2 regions of the Bacillus paramobilis genome follow, and region 2 is predicted to be linked to the other one. Evidence: riboswitches for the same ligand, from Rfam matches in the RefSeq annotation. Region 2 holds a riboswitch; the other holds the start of a gene.
What was found. Region 2 has a riboswitch for S-adenosylmethionine ahead of AABL52_RS11045 (hypothetical protein). Riboswitches for the same ligand answer to the same signal wherever they lie in the genome.

Region 1 (7,525 bases), 1.7 Mb from region 2:
CCACTTCCGTTATACACTGATTTAACGAGTGTTTCTGATACACCAAACGGATTACCATAGGTCACTTTAACACTTGAAAATTGATTATTTAACTTTTCTAATTCAAACGGGATATCTTTTTTCACGTGACCTGCCGCTAATAGAAAAACTGGAATAACAATAATCTCTGTAGCACCACGACTCACACATGTACGGAACCCTTCATCAATCGTTGGACTCGCTAACTCTAAAAAACAAACTTCTTGAATACTTGCCTCTACACGGTTCATGCATGACGTAATAAACGTAATCGCTTCTTCTTTAGCGGCTTTCAAACGACTTCCATGACATATATATAAGATGGCTTTCATTTTATAACACTCCGCTTACTCGATACGTACTTTCCGTCTGTTTCTCAAACCAATGGATCTTTTCCCTAAAACGGACCACTTCTCCAATTACAATCATACTCGGATTTTGAATTTGTTCTTTTTTCGCAACATCTACAATTGTCCCTAACGTCCCGACAACTGTGCGCTGCATAGAAGTCGTTCCCCTCTCAATAATAGCAGCAGGCGTACTTGTATCTTTTCCATTTTTGACCAGTTGTTCACATATGTAGGGTAAATTACTAACCCCCATATATACAGCTAAGGTCTCTACACCTTTCGCTAAATGTTCCCACTTCACTTCCTCTTCAGCATCTTCTTTCCTATGCCCTGTCACAATAGCAAAACTTGCACTCGCATCACGATGTGTCACTGGAATGCCAGCATAAGCAGGAGCAGCTATTCCAGCTGAAATACCAGGAACAATTTCAAACGGTACACCTTGCTTCGCTAACGCTTCAGCTTCTTCTCCCCCTCTACCAAATACAAATGGATCCCCGCCCTTTAGCCTCGTTACAACTTTTCCTTTTTTCGCGTATTTAATAAGAAACGTGTTAATTGTCTCTTGCTTCATCGTGTGATAATTTGGTAGCTTTCCACAATAAATTAAATCCGCTTCAGGCTTTGCGTATGAAAGCAACTCTTTATTTACGAGACGGTCGTATAAAATAACGTCTGCTCTCTCAATACATTTCGATCCTTTCACAGTAATTAAATCTGGATCACCAGGACCTGCTCCAACGATATAAACCTTCCCCATCATCTCTCCTCATTTCTACTATTAAAGTGAAACTTCCATCCTTATATACGAATGGAAGTTTTCATCATTTCCTATTACCTGTTCCCTACTCATGAATAACAAATGCCGCACCTTTTCGAATCTTCTTTTTTTCAAATAGAGAAATTTCCTTTACTTCTGGCAGCGGTAAAAAATGCTTTTCAAGCTCCATCTCCGCGAGCTTAAATGCCTGTTCTTCACTTTGAGCAACGACAACAATCGGAACAATACTATTCACTAACACGGCTTCAAATCGATATAAATCCATATTGTCCCTCCTAAGACGCTAGTACTTCTTCTAACACGGTATTTAACGCTATTTGTAGTGTGTCTACACCGATACGACCAACAAAATCATAAAACGTTTCAGCTGGTAATTTATTCTCTTTGAAATAACTTATAAATGATGCAAGTACATCAGGTAGATCCTCGCCATCTATTTTCCCTTTTAACTTTTGATTGTAAGCACCGCCATCTAACAACGTTCCACCTACGTATATTTCAAATGCTTCAACAATCCCTTTTTCCTTCGTTTTCATTTTCACCCCTTGTAATCCAATGTCAGCAATTTGACGTTGACCACATGAATTCGGGCATCCTACCATATGAATACGAACCGGAACATCGAGTGCAATTTGTGTATCTAAGTATTCGGCGATTTTGCGTAATCTTTCTTTCGTTTCTACTAATGCAAGATTGCAATATTCAATACCAGTACAAGAAACCGCATGACCAATAAACGATTTCGGACTTGCTGATATCGCTTCAAACAATGGTTCATTTAATAAACCCGTTACATTTTCTGGCGGAACATTCGGAATAATAAAGTTTTGCGAGTTACATGTGCGAATTTGTCCATTTCCATACTGCTTAGCAATTCTCGCAATCTCAAACATTTCTTTTGCATGTAGACGTCCTACTGGTACATTAAAACCTACATATTTAAGGCCATCTTGTTTTTGATCTTGAACTCCATAAAAGTATCCCGCATTCCAGCCTTTTAGAGCACCTTCTCCTTTACTTTGCAATGGTCCTGTATACTCTATTAGTTTCTCTTTAAATTTCTCTGCTCCCCAGTCTGCAACAAGAAATTTCAAACGAGCTAAATGACGTTTTTCACGGTATCCAAAATCACGGAATATCGTAGCAATCGCAATCGCTACCGTCTTCACTTCTTCTGGTAAAACGAATACATCTAATTCATCAGCTAAATATGGACGAGCTGATAATCCACCGCCTACTTTTATATGAAAACCAACTTTTTTCTCACCATCTATTTCTTTCGTAGCAGGTGTAAATGCAACACAGTTAATTTCTGCGTTTGCTGAATTATAAATATTAGAACTAATAGACATTTTAAATTTACGTGGTAAGTTAGAAAACTCCTCATTATGTTGGAAATAGTCATATACCTCTTTCACAATATGCGTTGTATCAAATAGTTCATTTGCATCAATGCCAGCAAGTGGATTCCCTGTAATATTACGCGTTATATCACCACAAGCCCCAGCTGAAGATAACCCAACTCTTGCTAATCTTTTAAAAATATCTGGCATTTGATGAATTTCTAGCCAATGAAACTGAATTGCCTGTCTTGTCGTAATATCTATTACGTCACGCCCATAATCCTCAGCGATAGAAGCAAGCACTTCTGCCTGTGCATTCGTAATAATCCCTGACGGAATATTTACACGCATCATAAAATAACCCGCTTCTTTCGGTCTTTGTAAATACAACCCAGCCCATTTGAATGCGTCCCACTCTTCTTTCGGAATAGATTCAAAGCCATTCTCTGCATAGTAAGGAATATCATTAAAGATTTCCAATCCATCTTTTTTTAATTTATTTTTCTCAGCTTGATTTAATTTTTCATTGTTAGCCCATACTTTTTCATAACTCATTTTTTATCCCCCTATATAAAACTACGCTCTTGTAAGTACTTCACGATTTGTTCTGCACATTCTTCAATAGAATACTTGTGCGTTTCTACAATTAATTCTGCTTGCTCTGGTTCCTCATACGGTGAATCAACACCAGTAAACTCTTTAATATCACCTTGTCTTGCTTTTTTATAAAGCCCTTTCGGATCACGCTTCTCACACTCTTCAATTGGGCACTTTACAAACACTTCAATAAACTCATCTGCAGCTAATAAATCCCTCACTTGTTTTCGGTCTACTCGAAATGGTGAAATAAACGCTGTAAGAACAACCGTACCTTGATCTACAAATAGCTTCGCCACTTCGCCAATCCGTCTTATATTTTCCATACGATCACTTTCAGAAAAACCTAAGTCTTTATTTAAACCGTGGCGTATATTATCACCATCTAGTACATAGTTTCCAATATTCTTTTCAAATAGTTTACGAGCAACCGCGTTCGCCACCGTAGATTTACCTGAAGCTGATAGACCAGTAAACCAAATTACAAAACTATGATGCCCATTTTTTACTCTTCTCTCATCTTTTGAAACAGATGCCGTATGCCAAGTAATATTTGTATCCATCTCATTCTCTCCTTATTCTGTTACTACTTCTTTTTTCAAACCTTTAATTAGTACTTCTACTACTTCTTTACGACTAAATGTACTTGGCGGAACCTCACCATTTCTTAATAGCTCTCTTACTTTCGTACCCGATAAAATAACATGATCTTCTTTGCCGTGCGGGCATGTTTTCGTCGAAGCCATCGCTTCACATTTCGTGCAGTAAAAACTATGTTCAAAAAATAACGGTGTAATTCCTAACTCTTCCACTGTAAAGTTTGTAAAAATTTCTTGCGCTTCATAAGTACCGTAATAATCTCCTACCCCTGCATGATCGCGTCCTACAATAAAGTGAGTACATCCAAAATTCTTTCTAACTAATGCATGGAATATCGCTTCCCTCGGTCCTGCGTAACGCATCGCTGCAGGAAATACACCTAAAAAGACACGATCTTTCGGATAATAGTTTTGAAGTAATACTTCATAGCTTTCCATCCTTACATCAGCAGGAATATCATCCGACTTCGTTTCCCCAACGAGCGGATTTAAAAAGAGGCCATCTACAATTTCAAGAGCAGATTTTTGAATATACTCATGAGCACGATGTACCGGGTTTCTCGTTTGAAATCCGACTACTGTTTTCCAACCACGTTTCTTAAATTCTTCTTTCGTTTCAATTGGATCTAAATGATAAGAAGGAAATGGATTATTTTCAAAACGTTTTGTAAGAATAATAGCTCCACCGACATAAACGTTCGGTCGCTCATATAACTTCTTCACTCCTGGATGAGCCTCATCCGTCGTTTTATATACAAGTAACGCTTCTTTTTCTTTATCTGGTACAAAAATATCTTCTATTTGAATGACACCATATATATTTCCATCACTGACAAGCTTTACTTTCTCTCCAATTTTCAGACTCTCTGCTACGTCTTCTGTTACCGGTAATGTAATGGGGATACTCCAAACGCTCCCATTAGCTAAACGAATCGTTTCTACGACCGAATCGTAATCTTTCTTTCCTAAAAAACCTGTAAGTGGGCTATATCCCCCTGTCGCTAATAGCTCTAAATCACTTAATGCAATGTTGTCTAGCCCAATTTCTTTTTCAATTTGTGATACGTCGTATGTCTCGTCTATTCGATTTATTAATTCGTTTCTTTTACTCATTTTCTATACCCTCTCTTAGCTTTATTTTCAAATTCATCTTATTGGTAATGAAGACCACATTCTGTTTTCACTTTCCCGGCCCACCTACCATCTCTCGAATCGCCACCCTCTCCTACAGGTAACGTACATTTCTCACACCCAATACTTGGATACCCAATATCATGGAGCGGGTTATACGGCAAGCTATGTTTGTATACATATCGCCACACTTCTTTCCACGTCCAATGAATGAGTGGACAAACTTTAATAGATTGAAAGCGATGATCTTGATTTATAAACTGTGTATGCTTACGTGTTTCTGATTGTTCCCTCCTTAAGCCCGATATCCACGCTTTTTCTGCTGCTAATGATTTTTCTAACGGTAAAATTTTTCTAATTTTACAACAAAGATTCGGATTACTTTCCCATAATTTCTCACCATGCAACTTCGCTTGTTCATCAAGTGTAAGTTCCGGCTGTTTTTCTATAATATTTAATGAAGGAAATCGTTCCCGCACTTTTTGAATTAATTTATACGTTTCGCGAAAATGAACATTTGTATCTAAAAATACAACTTTAGCAGATGGATTTACTTGGTTTATAAGGTGCAGTAGTACCATCCCTTCCACTCCAAAGCTACATGCGTATACAATTTCACTTTCATATTCTTTATAAGCCCAACTTAAAACAGATAGCGCGCCTTTTGTTTCATCTTCTTCTGAAAATGAAACATTATTTTCTTCCCACGTTTCATACGTCAACATGTTTTTTCCCCCTGTAAAAGCAAAAAGACGGTTTTAACCTAATCAAAATAGGTTAAAACCGCCTCTAGTTTTTCTAGTCAGCGCTTTTTACTTTAAACGTACTTTTTCACTTTTCTCTAATTGAATGACTTTCCCATCCTGCACAACAATTGTAATTGAACCATATTTCATATCAGCAAGCATCGCTTGAATTTTCTCAGATACTTCCTCAAAATGTTCCCGTACGCTCACGCGAACAGCCCCCCTTTTTATTCATAAAAAAAATCTTTCCCATTTCGAAAAGACTGTTCGGTAATATATTTTACCTTATCTTTCAAAATGGATTCCATTTTGCTGGATTTAGCACCTTGCTTTCTATAAGCAGGTTGCCGAGCTTCGTCGGGCCAGTTCCCTCCGCTTCTCTTGATAAGCTTTGTATTTGTATTTTATCACAATTCTGATTTTTTTCAATCCTAGTTTTCCGATATATTTTAATTATTTTATTTTATAAAAAAGGAATTGTCCATCCGAACAACTCCTTTTTCCTCATTTTAAACCAATTCTTTAATACGTATGCGATCGTTCCCAATAATATTTTCATATGTTTCGCGCTCTACAACAATTTGTGATGTGCCGCCTTTCGCGAAGACGACAGCTGGTCTACGAATCCGATTATAATTATTCGCCATCGAGTACCCGTATGCCCCTGTACAAGAAATTGCTAGTAAATCGGCAGAAGCAACTTTCGGTAGAGTAATATCCCAAATTAACATATCTCCACTCTCACAACATTTCCCAGCAATCGAAACGACTTCCTCATTCTCATCATTTCCTCGATTCGCTAACATCGCTTCATAACGCGCGTTATATAAAGCAGGTCTTAAGTTATCAGTCATCCCACCATCCACTGATACATATTTCCGAATACCAGGAATGTCTTTCACAGATCCAACTGTATAAATTGTCGTTCCAGCATCACCTACAATACTACGGCCTGGTTCAACCCATATTTCTGGCAAGGGATAATTACATGCTGTAAATTGTTCCCTCACTGCACTGGTTACAGCTCGCACATATGTCTCAAGAGTTAATGGTGTATCTGACTCTGTGTAGCGTATTCCGAATCCTCCGCCCACATTTAATACTTTCACTACATAGTTCGCTCTCTCTCTCACTTCTTCTAAAAATTGATGAAGAACTTCAATCGCCCGAACAAATCCAGCCGTTTCAAATATTTGAGATCCGATATGTGAATGAATTCCTAACACATTATAATTTGATTTTTGTAAAGCAAGCTCAATTGCTTGCATCGCTTGACCATTTGACACGCCAAATCCAAATTTTGAATCATCTTGGCCTGTTGTAATATATTCATGTGTGTGCGCCTCTACTCCAGGCGTTACACGGATTAATATGTTCACAAATTTCCCATGTTGCCCTGCTAAATCATGCAAAATTTCTAATTCTAAGAAATTATCGACAACAAAACAACCAATATTCGCCTGAAGCGCCATCACAATCTCTTCTTCTGTTTTATTATTGCCGTGAAAATGAATACGCGATGCTGGAAATCCTGCTTGAAGCGCAGTATATAATTCCCCTCCAGAAACAACATCTAATGACATATTCTCTTCACGAGCTACTCGGCACATCTCCATGCACAAGAACGCCTTGCTTGCATATGCTACTTGATAAGAGAACCCACTTTCTTTAAAAGCACGATGAAACGCGCGGCACTTTCCTCGAATAGACTCTTCATCGTATACATAAAGTGGTGTTCCGTATTGTTTTGCTAGCTGCGTCGTATCGCACCCTCCAATTTCTAAGTGTCCTTGCCCATTGATTCGGCTTGTGCCGTGTAAATACATTTGAATTCCTCCCTTATTTCCTCTAAAACTCATAACCCCAATCTTCTATTCATTGCAGCACGCTTTTAGATAGACAAAAAACGCGCGGAACAATGTTCACACGCGTTTCTTATTAGGAAAAATATATATTGAAA
Region 2 (9,833 bases):
TTTTCATTCTTTGCTACGTTTTTAACATATTGTTCCCTAGTAATATCAATAATTTTAACTCCAGGAATTTCCTCGTTTAATAATAAATTAATTGGTTTTTGTTGTTGAGTAATATCATTTGTAACTAGGGAATCCGCAGAAGCTGGAAAAGCTGATGTGCTTAACATAGCAATCATTAAAGAAGATCCAATAAACAATTTCGTTTTGTTCATTATAACACCTATTTTTTCTAAAATTAAGAATATTAACTACTATTTTACAACTGATATTATTTCAAATCAATAGTTATTTTGAATTCCCTTTGTGTTTTTTGGTGTAAATACTAAACATATATATGCTATAGTAGTACATTCGCAATAATCTTGCTCTTATTTTCTCTACTTGTATAATTATCTTATTTTTCAGTATATTAAAGGTAATCCCAAAAACAACCTCGAATAATTGTAATACATATACATAAGGAGGTTGATCTATTTTGTTTCGTTCTTTTACAAATGGTTGCGTCGCCTTAGTACAACGTTTCTTGCCAGAGCCGTTTATTTTATCATGTTTATTAACTGTTTTTGTTATCTTCTTCGGCATGTTTGCAACGCACCAAACACCTGTGGAAATGATTAATCATTGGGGTAATGGAATTTGGGGACTTCTCGCCTTTTCTATGCAAATGGCACTTGTACTCGTGACAGGATCTGCTTTAGCAAACGCGCCTCTTATTAAAAAAGGATTAACGAAAGCGGCAAAACTACCGAAAACGAATGGACAAGGTATTATTGCCATTTCAATCGTAAGTTTACTAGGGGCATACATAAACTGGGGATTTGGTATTGTTGTATCTGTTTTATATGCAAAAGAAGTGGCAAGGCAGCTTGAAGGATTAGATTATAGACTTGCAATTGCTTCTTCTTACTCTGGATTTCTCATTTGGCATGCGGGGCTTTCTGCTTCTATTCCTCTTACGTTAGCAACTGGCGGAGAAACGTTAATTAAAACGACAGCTGGCAGTATTAAAGAAGCCATTCCAATAACAGAAACGCTATTCTCACCATACGCACTCGTTCCAGTTATTATTTTTCTCGTTACAATGCCTCTCATTAATAAAGCGATGCATCCAGATGAAAAACATACGATAACGGTAGATCCTAGCGTATTTCATGAAGAAGCTACCGCTCAAGAAGTAGGAAACAATACATTCGCTGAAAAAATGGAAAATAGTATCATTATTACACTTTGCGTTGGAGTGTTAGGTCTCATTTATATTTTCAATTACTTTTATACGAAAGGCTTTAACCTTACGCTAGACATCGTTATTTTTATGTTATTAATTGCTGGACTTATTTTTCACCGCACTCCGATTCAATATATTCGTGCCTTTTCAGACTCTACGAAAAGTGCTTCTGGCATTTTACTTCAATTTCCGTTTTATGCTGGAATTATGGGAATGATGATTGGAGCAAATAGTGAAGGACTTTCACTTGGAGGAGCTATTTCTAATTTCTTTATTAGCATTTCAAACGAAACGACTTTCCCGCTCTTTACCTTTTTAAGTGCTGGCATCGTTAATATTTTCGTTCCATCTGGTGGCGGTCAATGGGCTGTGCAAGCACCCATTATGATTCCAGCTGGCGCTGAACTTGGTGTACCTGCTGCAAAAACAGCAATGGCAATTGCATGGGGCGATGCTTGGACGAATTTGATTCAACCATTCTGGGCATTACCGGCATTAGCGATAGCTGGTTTAGGTGCTCGTGATATTATGGGATTTTGCGTTGTTAACTTACTATATGCAGGATTTATCATCAGTCTATGTTTCCTATTTATTTAAACGAAAAGCTAGTTTTATACTAGCTTTTTTACATAATAAATCACTTATTTCCCACGCAATTTATTACGACCTCCCACTTTATATCCGTAAGATATAACGCCTCAAATGCAAAAAAGTCTTCACATACTTTTTCAATTAAATGTGGATTGTTTTTAAGGAAATTCCACTGTAATGCTTTAGGAAGAAAATATGTATCATATTCTTTACTTCCTTTTACTACCTCATCCACTTCTCTTTCACAAATCCCTCTTATTAAGTAATCATTTCTTAATTGTATTTGAATTTGTTGAAACATTTCACTACAGTTCTTCAATTGGACTAAGCAATTAATATATGTACGAAAAAGTTCGTTATCATAATTGCAACACTTTATTATACGTTCGATTTCATTCATAATGTACGAGCCTTTTCTTCTATTTGTAATAACCACTTTTCCCGCTTCTCTCGTTTACTCGTTTTCACAGATTGAAAAACAGATCGTTTTATATCGCGAATGCCGCAAAAACGTAACACACCTCTTTTCATCATAATCCAATCCGCTGATCTATATAGTAGTGCGACGTACCATAACGGTGAATCTAACGTATTAATCACCCACGCTTTCTTCCCTTTCAATAATCCTTTCGGCAGGGCTCCTTCATATTTATAAGCAAATCCAGCAACGAAAATGCGATCGATAAACCCTTTTAAAATAGCAGGCATCCCCCACCACCATATCGGATATATAAAGAGAAGCGTATCTGCTTCTTCCACTAACGTTCTGTACCGAGCTGTCTCTTCTTCATTTACTAAATCACGTCTTTTCTTCTCTTCATTAAATACAAGGACTGGATCAAATTGTTCTTTATATAAATCAAGTACCGTAACCGAATGATCTGTTTCTTGTAATCCTTTTTGCACATGCTTTAAAATCGCCGCGTTAAAACTGGAAGGACTGGGATGAGCGTATACAATTAGTACATTCACTACAAAACAACTCCCTCTATAAGTTAAAGTTTCCCCTTCTTTAACATCTTCTCTACAATTTGCACGTTTTTGGAGCTTTGTAATAAACGGTTTAATACTGTAAGTAACTCTTCCTTTTCTAAATTTTTCAGTTTCTCTTTTACCGTACTTTCACCAGTGCCTTGAATATCATAAACAACTGCCGCCATATGTTTACAATAGTTTTCATATGGACACTCGCAGCTACTTTCTGTAAAATCTTCAAGATCAATAATCACTTCATAGTTTCCTGCATTTCCAGTAACGAAAGCAAATATTTTCTTGTCTTGTATTTCAACATCTTCTACATGTCCCTCTTCATAATATTCATAGCCTTTATCCATAATGTACTTAGGAATCCATTTCGTTATATCATGTAATAAGTAAGCGTACATAACAACACCTCTTCCTTTAATTCCCTTTTGACTTCCAAACCTGCGCATGTTATTCTAATAACTGTCAAATAGCAAGTCTATATGACAAAACGACTGACACCTATTCGGCGGAGGTGTCTCTTTTCATTTGCAGCCGATATGAAGTGCCTCTTTCAGGCACATTCAATCTTTGACACTACACACTCAACACCATTCCCTTGTATCAGGCTGCTTAAGCAGTCTTTTACTCTACATACTTCAAAAAAAAGAGAGCCTAGCTCCCTTTTCCCGCCTTATAAAATACCCCTTTTTCAGTATAGAGATATTCATCAGCTAATGTAATTTTCCCATCCAGTTTCAGTTCATCTAATAGTCTTGATAAATAAAATTGATGTAACATCTTTTTCGTGAATTTTCCTTCATGATGCGAAACGATATGTTCTTGAATATCTAACAATGATATTGGCTTATCTTGCTCTATCATATATTCATAAACTGTACTACGCAGTTTTACGTATTTTTCGAGTGTCACAGTACTTCGCAACCCCTTTCTTCTTAATATAAATTTTCGTAATCGGTTTTTTTGCAACAAAAAAACCTCTCCGATAAGAAGAAGTTACGTATATATCTTCGTCTTATCTCCCAGAACAAATATGTTCTGCTGGAATTAGCACCTGCATCGCGGTTGCTGGGTTTCATCGGGCCAGTCCCTCCACCTCTCTGGATAAGAAAATATTCACTTAATTCTTACTATACGTAATTTCATTTTAATTGTCAAACAAATATAACAAATAATATTTTCTTCTTTACTGCTCATACTATACATATATGAATATGCAAGGAGGATTATGAAATGCACGAAAATGCTCGCGGATATGTACAAGATTCATTTCAATCATTACAAGAAGCAAAACATTGTTTAGAAGCAGCACTACAGACTGTGGAAAAAGATTTTAATCGCGCACGTATTGAACAATCCCTTTATGCGATCGAACAAGCTATTCAACGTTGTGATTACACGGTTCACATTTTAGAACAAGATTGAAAAAGCTTCCCATCATAAGGTGGGAAGCTTTTTCAAATGGCATACTTCATAATTATTACCGTTATAATTAAAAAATATACAGAATTAGCAATTTCTAAAATACCTACTTTTATAATAGAAATCTTTTTACCGTACAACATAATTGCCCGAATGACACTCGGTATAAAAATAAGAGAGCACCACGGATTGATAGCAAATACGATGATTGTTAATAGAATATGATACCCCCATGATATAAAACGATACTTCGGGTTATTTTTCTCACGTATCATCGTTTTCACATAAAACGTACTTCCTAAAAAATATAAAAATGATATAAGCGCAATAAATAGTGCTGTTTTATCTATAAGTTTCATTGAAAAATAATAACTAACTAAACCACCAATACAAAAAACAATAATCGCACTAATGTCATTTAGTAACGCTCTTTCATTCTTTTGACGGGCGTAATACATATTTACTATAAATAATGGAATCATTACTGCTACGAATAAAAGAATGCGCCATTCATATAATAGAGAAATCATCCCAAATACGAAAGCGACGATAAAATATACAATTGCTGCATGTAAATACTCTTTTTTTCGTCTTTGCTTTATGTACGTAAGAAATGGATACGTAGCTAAATAGATAAAGAACCAAGCTAAAAATAATGGAATATGATACATAGTAGGTTTCCCAAGTATGATACTTAATAGAAATGGTATAACGAGCATGGCCCATGCACCGTGTTGCTTCGGAATAACTAACTTCATTAACTATACACCTCCCTTTTGAAAATAGTTCTCACATACTATTATACAAATAATTTTATATAATAGCCGACGTATATTGAATCGATTTTTTGACAATAAAAAATGCTCCTTACAATATGTAAGAAGCATGAAAGAGGCAAACGAATATGTAAGTCGCGACCCTACCTTATATGAATATGCTTTTCTATGCCATGTTATGCTTATCTAATATGCCATATTTCTTTTTGAATCTCGTAAGAATCGTAATCCAAGACGTACTAAATAATAGTAAGAAAATAACATTCGAAATTGCATGGCTCAAATCGAAATAAAAACTTGCAACATAGTACGCGACAACTGTTTCCCACGTTGCTTCCTGTATAAAACCGAGAAGCCCCCAGAAGTTCATAATCCAGCCAAATAAAAATCCAACAACGAATCCATATAGCAGTCTGCCCCATAGCTTTTTCATTAAAAATGTATTCCGTAATAACCCTGCTATAAAACCAATCATCCCCCATGAAAACATTTGCCACGGCGTCCACGGACCTTGTCCTAAAAAGATGTTAGATACGATAGCCGCTGTTGCACCGATCATAAAACCAGTTTCACTCCCAAACACAATCGCAGAAACGATAATGACAAATGAAGTCGGTTGTACACTTGGTAAAATAGAGAATGGTACGCGGCTAACTGCTGCAATTGCCGCTAACACAGCAACGAGCACAATTTCACGTGAAACAAACGCCTTTCTTTCAAAGCGAATATAAAACGGTAACATAATAACAACTAATAAAAACAAACTACTTAGCATGTAATAACCGTCCATGATAAGTGTCGTAACGAGCAATGTGGCTATTATTACTGCAAAAATACATATTATGAATGCAACATATCGTTTGGACACGCTTCGTACACATCCTCCCACGTTAATGCATATGGCAACTCTTTTCGAATGAATCGATTAATAGATGTTGTATAAAAGAAGTTTCCACTAAAAAACTCTTTCGGTGCATCATTCATAATAACTGCTCCGTCAAATAACATCATACATTGATCAACGTATTTTGCTGCAAACTCAATATCATGCGTTGCCATTACAATAGTTGTACCTTCTTGTTGTAACTTCCTAAATAGCTCTCCTACTCGTTCTTTTTTCCATGGATCTAGTCCCTTTGTCGGTTCGTCGAGTAATAATAAAGTTGGCTTTGATAATAACGTTGTACATAACGCAAGTAGTTGTTGCTCTCCCCCGCTACAATCATGCGGATGGCGTTCTTTAAGCGAGTACAACCAAAACTTCTCCAACATATCTTCTGCTATTTCTTTTCCTTGTTCTCCGTATAATTCACGTGCACGTTCATACACTTCTTCCCACGCTGTATCAAATGTAAAATGATAGTACGGATGTTGTGATACATACCCGATCCTTTTAAATCGTTCTTTCGAATCAATTTTATGTATCACTTTCCCATTCCACTTTACTTTCCCTCTTCTCGCTTTTTGCAATCCAGCTAAAATCGTTAACAGTGTAGACTTACCTGTACCATTTTTTCCAACGAGAGCTGCCCATTTTCCTTTTTCAATCGATACGGTTAAATCTCGTAAAATATGCGGACTATTTTTTTCATATTGGAACGAAATATGTTCTGCACTTAAAATGACTTCTCGCTTTTCACTTTGTGCTATTGGCTCATTCACATATGATATCTCTGAAGAATGATTCAGTTCCATTTGCGCTTCTCGCACTGTAAACGGAATATCTCTTGCATTCCACTCTAAAAACAATCTTGGAATTTGCGGAATAAATGGACGGAACTTTTCAACTTCCCACATGTTCGCTACAACCGTTTTAGGATTACCATCATATACGATTTGGCCATTATTCATACAAATAACGCGCGTAGCAAGTGGTATCACTTCATCTAAACGATGTTCACTTAAAACGATCGTAATGCCAAGTTCTTCGTTAATACGTTTTAACAATCCTAAAAATTCTTTCGCTGCAATTGGATCTAACTGCGCTGTTGGTTCATCTAATAATAATAGTTTGGGCTGCATAACTAGTACGGCAGCTAAATTGACAAGCTGCTTTTGCCCGCCAGATAACGTATGCACAGATTGGTGCAATAAATCTTGAAATCCTAAGAAGCTAATGAGCTCTGCTATTCGCTTTTGAATAATATGTGATGGTAATCCAACATTCTCTAAAGAAAATGCTAATTCTTGAATGACCGTATCCATTACGAGCTGATTTTCTGGATTTTGAAATACCATGCCAATTTCTTGTGCAGATAATAAATCTGGTACTTCCTCTAATAAAACATCATCATAAAAAATTTCTCCTGAGCGTGTACCGATTGGAAGTAATTCCTTTTTAAAATGTTTTAATAAAGTCGTCTTCCCGGATCCTGATCCGCCGGCAAGTGTAATAAACTCTCCTTTTTGAATAGAAAGAGAAATATGCTGTAACGCATATTCATTTTCATCAGCATATACAAATGATAAATTGTTTATTTCTGCATGCGCCACCATATCCACTCCCTTCCTTCCATTATAATCGGTAGACTAATAAACATCGTAAATACGACAAACATCATTCCATCGTATTGCTGAAATAGAATAGATTCGACTTTCGGATAAATGATTAACTTTCCTCCGCCATACGTACTACATACAATAGCAATTATAAGTAGAATACTTAAATAACTGAGCGTGTACCAGTCGCGTCTTTCCATTCTATACCGAATATATGTCGTACGCTTCGTCACACCAAATCCACGAGCTTGCATAGAATCTGCTGTTTGCAGCGCATCTTCTAACGAACAAATTAATAATACTTGCAGCAATTGCATACCATTTTTCACTCGTTCCACAATTGAACCTGCATCTACTTGTACACCTTTCGTTTTTTGGACGAGTGTTATTTTCTGTAATCGCCTCATAAACAAAGGAACAAACCTCACTGTAATCATCGTTAACAATGCTACTTTCGGTGAAATTCTAGAAAATAAATATAAAAATTTATGACTTGAAATAATATCATTATACGAAGCAAACGTAAACATAATCGCAACTAGTAATAACCCCATTACTACTCCAAACATAATCGCCTCAAGCTTAATACGGCTATCCCCTAACCAAAATAATGTAGTTCGACCTCTATGCGTTAATAACGAATTAAATAAAATGACCATAAAAAAGAAAACGACTGTGCTCGGTAACATCTTTCTTATCTTTTCGCTATTCCCTTGCATCACATTTAAAATAACGATTAATAGTATTGCTCCAATTAAAAAAAGAGGATGAAGACACATCATACATAGTATCATCACCCCGATATAATAGAAAAAATTCACAAAAGGATGTAAAGAAGAAAAACTTATTTTCATAGTCCTTTACCGAATGCCTTTCTTATTTTAATACAAACACCCACTCAATTGTATCGCCTGGCTTAACTGTTACTACACCAGCACTATGATTTGGAAAAGCACCATTCACACGATATTTCCATCCACTAGTAGCAGTAACATCTTTTTCATATAAATCATTAATCCCTTTTACATAAACTCCATCTTTAGAGCCCATTGCATCAACATCTAACCCTGTACGCTGCAATACTTTATACACTGTATCGCCTTCTTGTACATCCATCTTTTTCGCACCTAATAAGTATCCTTCATTACCTTTTACTGAGATCGTAACTTGTTTTGCTTGTGGTTTTGGTGATTCTGGTGGATTAGGTGGCACTGGTTTCGGTGGTGTTGGAAGAGTTACGTCTTTTCCACCTTTATTCGGATCCTCTTTTTGCTCCTGCTTCGGTGTTTCTTTCGGCTGATTCACAACCTTCGCTTCTTCTTTTACTTCTTGCGCTTTCGGTTGCTCTTGTTGTTTCTCTTCTTGTGCTTTTTGTTGTTCTGGTTGCTTAGTAGCAGGCTGTTCCTGAGGTTTCTCTTCTTTCTTTACTTCCGGTTGTGCCTGCGGCTTCTCTTCTTTCGGCTTCTCTTCTACTTTTTGTTCTTGTTTCTCTTTCTGTTCGTCTTGCTTATTTTTCTCTTGTTCAGCTTGTTTTTCCTCCGGCTTTTCTTCCGGTTTCGCTTCATCTTTTTTCTCTTCTTGTTTTGCTACCTCTTCTTGCTTTGGTTCTACTTTCTTCTCAGGCTTTACAGCTGCCTCTTCACATCCAGCAAGTAACCCAAGTGAAAGCATTAAAGAAATCAACCACTTCATCTTACTCATGTTGTCTCTCACCTTTCATAATAAAGTGAAACTTTAATAAGTGGGAGGCTTTTCCACCCCCCACTTATTATTAGTTGAACCAATCGGGCTTTAACGGGCAGTTAGTTAATCTCCCCCTAACTTCCTCGCACTCGCTAACTTTTGAGTTGGGGATCTTACTGCCCGTTAATGCGGGATAAAATTAGGAGCAAATGATTGCTCCTAATTTTTGTTAAGCTGCTTTACGTCTCCATAATACATATGCAGCAGCAATACATAATACACCCATACCTACTTCTGTAGCTGCACTATGAGAAGATGCTCCTGTTTTTGGTAACGTGCTACCGTTTCCGGATTTTTTATTTTTAACCGGTTCATTATCGACAACAACTTTTAGAGTGTCATCTTTCGTTTCTTGTTGTACTTGTTTTTGTTCTTGTGGTTGTTCAGTAACTTCTTTTTCTACTACAACATTTTCTGAATCCACATTTGGTTTCTTATCGATTTCAGGAACAGATACATTTGACCAGTCATAAATCGATTTTCCAAGGTCTTTAAACTGAAGTAAAGCTAAGAATGCTTGTTCTGTAGCCATTCCGCTACCGTTTTGATCACTTGGTAACCATTTGAATTCACCATTTGGAAGTTGGTATGAC

Region 1: linked by a shared signal. The riboswitch ahead of AABL52_RS19765 (YezD family protein) and the one ahead of AABL52_RS11045 (hypothetical protein) in region 2 are both predicted to bind S-adenosylmethionine.

What each region holds. Positions count from the first base shown of each region.
Region 1 is NZ_CP151108.1:3,868,019-3,875,543, forward strand. Features, by position in the region: gene AABL52_RS19730 (sirohydrochlorin chelatase) at 1-350, opposite strand, end outside; gene cobA (uroporphyrinogen-III C-methyltransferase) at 352-1,128, opposite strand; gene AABL52_RS19740 (DUF3906 family protein) at 1,214-1,414, opposite strand; gene AABL52_RS19745 (nitrite/sulfite reductase) at 1,425-3,047, opposite strand; gene cysC (adenylyl-sulfate kinase) at 3,059-3,652, opposite strand; gene sat (sulfate adenylyltransferase) at 3,665-4,801, opposite strand; gene AABL52_RS19760 (phosphoadenylyl-sulfate reductase) at 4,840-5,544, opposite strand; gene AABL52_RS19765 (YezD family protein) at 5,632-5,775, opposite strand; SAM riboswitch class I at 5,848-5,956, opposite strand; gene lysA (diaminopimelate decarboxylase) at 6,075-7,391, opposite strand.
Region 2 is NZ_CP151108.1:2,128,704-2,138,536, reverse strand. Features, by position in the region: gene AABL52_RS11070 (hypothetical protein) at 1-212, opposite strand, end outside; gene AABL52_RS11065 (short-chain fatty acid transporter) at 476-1,822, shown strand; gene AABL52_RS11060 (group-specific protein) at 1,863-2,216, opposite strand; gene AABL52_RS11055 (NAD(P)H-dependent oxidoreductase) at 2,213-2,788, opposite strand; gene AABL52_RS11050 (SWIM zinc finger family protein) at 2,812-3,249, opposite strand; gene AABL52_RS11045 (hypothetical protein) at 3,455-3,772, opposite strand; SAM riboswitch class I at 3,813-3,911, opposite strand; gene AABL52_RS11040 (hypothetical protein) at 4,034-4,225, shown strand; gene AABL52_RS11035 (YwiC-like family protein) at 4,258-4,980, opposite strand; gene AABL52_RS11030 (ECF transporter S component) at 5,165-5,866, opposite strand; gene AABL52_RS11025 (ABC transporter ATP-binding protein) at 5,839-7,500, opposite strand; gene AABL52_RS11020 (energy-coupling factor transporter transmembrane component T) at 7,473-8,351, opposite strand; gene AABL52_RS11015 (DUF4430 domain-containing protein) at 8,374-9,198, opposite strand; gene AABL52_RS11010 (DUF4430 domain-containing protein) at 9,410-9,833, opposite strand, start outside.